Regions from separate parts of the Cytobacillus sp. Bva_UNVM-123 genome, predicted to be linked through region 2. Evidence: riboswitches for the same ligand, from Rfam matches in the RefSeq annotation. Region 2 holds a riboswitch; the other holds the start of a gene.
The links. A riboswitch is a leader RNA that binds a small molecule or an ion and turns the genes downstream of it on or off. The one in region 2 is predicted to bind cyclic di-GMP.
Positions count from the first base shown of each region.

Region 1 (3,134 bases), 450 kb from region 2:
AAAACGATCATGATACTAATTAATTGTTTGCAAATTGGATAAGGAGAGGAAATTTAGTATGAGTAATCGAAAAACGGTCATTTTAACTTATGGAGCGCTATGTATTACGATGAATGTCGTGCTTGGGACGGTTATTTCCGCTTTGAAAATCCCACTATTATTTCTTGATACGATCGGAACGGTTTTAATGGCTGTCTTGTTTGGTCCTTGGTGGGGGGCACTAACAGGCTTATTAACGAATGTTGTTTTAGGTATGACAACGAGCCCTACAGCTATTTTCTTTGGTTTAGTCAATGTCGCCATCGCAATTGTCGTTGGATTTATGGCAAGAAGATTTAATTTTTCTAAATGGTATATTGCACTCATAACAGGCTTAATTCTATCAATTGTTGCACCACTTATTGGAACACCCATTGCAGTTGCGCTCTTCGAGGGATTAAATGGAAGTGGCTTTGATGTAGTTGTCTTATGGCTAAGAGCATCTGGTGAAACTGTTTTTGCTTCTACTTTTATTTCTAGAATTACAGGGAATATTGTCGATAAAATTACTACTTGCTTACTTGTTATGTTTATCATTGTTAAGCTGCCAATTTTCCAAAAAGTATATAAAGGAAAACATCACCATGCTGCGTAATAAAAGAATCCTTCTTGTTTCCCATTGCATCATGAACCAAAACACTGTTATTGAAGGAGAGGCACGGAGCTTAGGAGCCATTTCATCAGCAGTCGATTGGATTCAAACTGAAGGCTTAGGAGTCCTTCAGCTGCCATGCCCTGAATTCACTTTTCTTGGACTTGATCGGCCACCCATGACATACGAAGAATATGATCATGAAAAATATCGTTTGCATTGCCGAAAAATTTTACAGCCCATTATCGAACAATTAATGGAATACAAAAGATGCGGATATGAAATAACAGGCATTCTTGGAATTCAAAGCAGCCCTTCCTGTGACATGACAAGAGGTGTTTTTATGGAAGAACTGAAGAAACTTCTACTGGAACAGCAAATTCCAATTGAAACTCAATGGTTTCTACCCGATCAACAAGAACCGATCTTTAATCATAAAGAACATTCAATCAAATAAAGGACAAGGGAGCAGATCCCTTGTCCCTATTTTAGTTTCATATTTCCTCACTTACAGCTGCTTTTCTCATCTGTTCTTCTTCCCAGCCTTTACAAACATCAATCCATTGCTTAGCGTATGAATATTCAAACACTTCATTGCATGTTAACTCGATAGCTGAATTTGCACTTCCACATGCAGGAAAAACCGTTTTAAAGCGCTGCAAAGATACATCTAAATAAACATCCAATTCATTGGCCAATCCAAATGGACAAACACCCCCAACTGCATGTCCCGTTTGCTCTAAAACCTCTTCTGGTGACAGCATCCGCGCCTTTAGATTAAACATTTGGCGAAACTTTTTATTATCAATTTTTGCATCGCCAGCTGCAACAACTAAGATCGCTTTGTCATCCTCACCCCGAAAGGATAAAGTTTTGGCAATCCGAGCTGGAATCACGCCGATGGCAATTGCCGCTAGTTCTACTGTCGCACTTGAAACATCAAACTCCATTATATCTTTATCTCGATTCCACTGTTTAAAATGCGTTTTCACATTCTCCAACGACATCCTCTTCATCCTTTCATTATCATTATTATTGAGATAATATCATTTCTTAATCATAATAGGCAAAATAAATTCTTTTGAAATCTAAATCCCTATTACATGAATTATTCGTCTAGGTCAAGAGTCCTGCCCCCCTTGTCCCAAAATTCTCAATATACTATAATAATAGTAACGGCAAACCAATTGAAAAATTGGGACGCAAAGCCACAGGTCTAAGGCAAAATATTGCTAGGATGGCTGGGTTACCGTATTAATTCTGCAAAGAATTATATCGTAAAGGAGAGATTCAATATGTTCAAGAAAGGTTTTTTTGTCGTTCCATTTTTATTTACACTTCTATTTACACTAAGCTCACATACTTCTGCAAAAGAGCTTGATCCTCATGAAGTAACTTATCAAAATCTCTTAGATGCTATTACTAGTTACAAAAGCACGGCTACTTTTCCCTCTCAATCTATTTCCTATAAGGATGTTGGTTCGATCATAAATGAAGTTCTTGCTGATCATCCTGAAATCTTTTATTTTCAGCATGACGGAACAAAAATCTATTCCGATGGCAAAATTGAACTGAAATATAAATATTCTACTAGTAAAATAAACGAAATGGTAAAAAATCAAGATGCTAAAATAAATAGTATTCTTAAAGATACGATAAAATCAGGTTTCTCTGATTTTGATAAAGTGAAAGCAATTCATGATTATATTATCTTGCATACTGCCTATGACTGGGAAAATTATAATCAAAACAAAGTGCCTGAAGCTTCGTATACTCCATATGGACTGTTAATGAATGGCATGGCTGTCTGTGAAGGCTATTCCAAAACAATGAAACTATTACTAGAAAAAGTCGGAATTGAAACCCACTATGTTACTGGCAAGGCCAAAGAAGGGGATCATGCATGGAATTTAGTCAAAGTGGATGGAAAATATTTCTATATTGATACTACTTGGGATGATCCCGTTCCGAATAGAGCTGGAGAGATAAGCTATCAATATTTTCTTGTTCCTGCTTCTGTTCTAAAAAAAGATCATACATGGAATGAGAAACTGTATCCTGAAGCAAAGAGCAATAAATACGCGTATTTTCAAGAATTCTTTTCAGTTAAAGAATTAAACTCGTATTACTACTACTCAAACAGCAAGGATCAAAATAAGCTATACCGAATGAAAAAAGATGGCAGCGGGAAAACAAAATTACTTAATGTGAGCTCACCATATTTTGTCGTTACGAATCAAGCTATTTATTTTAGTAACTATTCAAATGGAGGCTACTTATATCGCTCGAATATCGACGGTTCGAAGCAAAAGCAGCTCAATAAAATTCACTCTATCGATCTTTATATTGAAAACAATAAACTCAATTATACGAATAAAACTACAGGTGCAAAAGGTTCACTGAAAATATCTTAATCTACTAACTATATAAGTGAAACACAAAAGTGAGGCTGTCCGATAAGTGCCTGGCTCTCTCCTCACAACACAATATATAGAGTAGCTTT
Region 1 covers NZ_CM177772.1:616,940-620,073, reverse strand. Annotated here, with positions in the region: gene KDN24_RS03085 (CD3073 family putative ECF transporter S component) at 59-634, shown strand; gene KDN24_RS03080 (CD3072 family TudS-related putative desulfidase) at 624-1,088, shown strand; gene KDN24_RS03075 (YbaK/EbsC family protein) at 1,126-1,638, opposite strand; cyclic di-GMP riboswitch class I at 1,799-1,885, shown strand; gene KDN24_RS03070 (transglutaminase domain-containing protein) at 1,927-3,045, shown strand.
Region 1: another riboswitch for cyclic di-GMP. It lies ahead of KDN24_RS03070 (transglutaminase domain-containing protein); the one in region 2 lies ahead of KDN24_RS00920 (hypothetical protein).

Region 2 (3,134 bases):
ATACTGCAATTAAGGTGAGTCATTTCAAATGGGCCAGAAAACCTAAAGTGAATTCGTTGAACACCTTGCATATGCTCCGTCAGTTCATTTGCCGTTCCAATAAAAGCAATCTCACCATCTTTGAGGATAGCAATTCTATTACAAAGCTCCTCGACCTCAGCCATGTCATGGCTTGCCATAATAATTGTTTTTCCTTGACTTTTCAGTAATCGAATCTCATCATGAAGCGAGACCCTTCCTTCAACATCTAATCCTGCAGTCGGCTCATCCAAAAAAACAATATCCGGATTCCCTATCATAGCTAAAGCAAGATGCAAACGTCGCTTTTGCCCCGTTGAAAGCTCTCCATATCGCTTTTTCTTGAATTGAGTTACCCCAAGTCTTTCAAGATATTTCAGATCAACTTGAACACCATTCCACTTCGTAAAGAGCCTCACCGCTTCCATTACTTTCATATTTTGTGGTAATGAAGAAGATTGCAATTGAACACCTATCTTGCCTTGAATCGTTATCGTCCCATTATCATACTTACGGATTCCCTCTAAACATTCAAGGGCAGTCGTCTTTCCCGCTCCATTTGTGCCGAGCAACGCAAAAATTTCACCCTTTTCCACCGAAAAGGATATCCCATTTAACACATAATGACGTTCATAGCTTTTTTGCAAATTTTCAACTTTCATTACAGTATTCAATGTTATCCCTCCATTTCGGGAATGGAAATTCCATTTTTGGTAAAATAGCACATAAGCGCTTTTCCTATGTAATCGTCGACTTGTTTTTGCTTAGCAGCTATTTCTTCATCCCATCCCTTTTTATTATCGTTAAAAGACATTAGCTTTGGCAGTAAACTCATATCTCCACCCGTAAATTCGGAAATCATCGCCCACCATTTCCCCGCGAGCTCAATGCTTTTTCTACTTTGAACCGGCTCATTTTGCTTATTTAATAAAACAGCCTCTTCAAGAATCGTAAAATAAGTTCTGTAAAGTTCAGCGCCTAATTCTTGATTGTCTACAAATCTATCTCGTATATGACTGGATAATTGATTATCAAACAATTTCAACACCCAATAGTTTTTGTTCTCCATTTTCAAAAGGGAAATAATATCCGCATATTTGCTAAAATTCACTTCTTCTATTAATAGAACCTCTTTTCGCAACGCCTCAATGGCCGTAAGTGCTTTTTGTAAATTCTTAATTTGCTCTTCAACAACCATATACTGCTTTTCTAATACGAAAGCGACCTCATCTGGTGTGTCTAAAGACAACATCATATTTTTAATTTTATCTAAAGGAAAACCTAAATACTTTAATGACAGGATTTGATGTAGTTTAACTAAATCCTTATTTGAATAAAGACGGCGTCCCCCTTCACTTTTAGCTGAGGGCTTTAACAACCCTTCCTTATCATAATATTGTAAAGTACGAACCGTTACGCCCATCACCTTTGCCAGCTCTCCAACAGTTAATAAATCCGTTTGCACCATGTAAAGAACTCCTTATCTTTACTATAATATATGACGCAACGTCACGAGCAATAGCAAAAAAAAAACAGTTCACTTTTTAACAAGTCAACTGTCTACCTTCATCTATACATTAGATTTTCCACTCATACTTATCATTTTCAATGAATCATTCTCCTACTTTGAATTCACGTACTCCTCCCTAACAACTGATTTCTGCCATTGTAATTGTTCATTTTCCTTCGAAAGCTTTTTAAGGTTATTTTTTACTATTTTATTTATTTGTTTCTTTTTACGCATATGACCATTCCTCCTCTTCGTTTATGGGATTTCATTAATTCATTTTGTAGATTTAGCTTTAAATCTAAAAATTGACTAATTTGAATTAAAAGCGGATCATCCATTCTTCCTAAGCGTTCTTTAGCTTGATACATTAAATTTCTTAAAATTCTTATATCACGACTGACTAATTCTAAAGAACGATCTTTACGCTCTTTACCTATCTCCAAACTACATTCCCCCTTATCTATTCAGTAAGAGTTATATTCGGTAACTGGCTGGCTTATTAAATAACTTAGCCCCTATAGTTTTGCGTCACCATTTTTCAATGGCTTTGCCATTTCGTACAAAATGCAATTTGGAAACCCATAAATGATATAAAAGAAGGTAGTAGAACTATATTACTAAATTATTTAAAAATTCACAATATATCTTTTGACATTTTTCTATCTTTTTCGCCAAAAAATAAGATAAATTTTTAAAAATGGTAAACAGACTCTTAAAAGCTGTGTAGGAGATACTTTATTTCATTTACTAATCTAAAGATTATGAATCGTATTAACAGTAATTTAAATATTCGAGAATTCTTTTTAAGCATAAAAAAGACCCTTTCCACATAAGTGAAAAGAGTCTTGATACGTTGATATATTAACGTTTTGAGAAATATACAGATATATTCTAAGTGTATTGAATACATCATAATCCATTTATATCTACGTTTTGGGAATTGTTATATGGATAAAAATGTATGGTAAAGGATTGAAATTGACATTACTTGAACCAATTTGAACCAACAAGATAGATGTTAGTTGAATACATTTTGCTAATATATTCCACTGCTATGTGTACATTTAAAGTCTTTTAATAATGGAGCTTATTAAAGTAAAGCACCCGTTGAACAAGAACCATTATTTTTATGACACATCATTATCCTATTAAGACAAAAGCCAGCATTAATGCTGGCTTTTTCACTTATCTAAAAATTATTTCCTTTTACATCATTTTTTTGAGGTATGGAATCTTTCGCCATACAAAATGACTTAGCAAAAAGCTTAGAATGATTCCTAAAAATACCGTTATAAGAAATTTAGTCCAGACTGATATTGGTAGGTCCTTCAATGTATATTGAAGAAAGACAACTACTGGGACATGGATGAAATAAACAACAAATACATTGTTTGCTAACATCTTTGACCAACGATTAGCGCCGTTAACTTTCTCTCTAAATAATATTAGAAGACCGATTACAAGTGAAATACACAGTAACGTCTCAATTAATGATCGAGCCAACGAACCGAAGTTTTGTCCACCCTTTAAAAGAAAAGGATCTATCGTATTTCCTCCAAAATACAAAATGGTCACTATTAATATTCCAATAACAAGCCAGATGTAT
Region 2 covers NZ_CM177772.1:168,447-171,580, reverse strand. Annotated here, with positions in the region: gene KDN24_RS00930 (ABC transporter ATP-binding protein) at 1-692, opposite strand, end outside; gene KDN24_RS00925 (MerR family transcriptional regulator) at 695-1,486, opposite strand; gene KDN24_RS00920 (hypothetical protein) at 1,741-1,971, opposite strand; cyclic di-GMP riboswitch class I at 2,008-2,090, opposite strand; gene KDN24_RS00915 (acyltransferase family protein) at 2,735-3,134, opposite strand, start outside.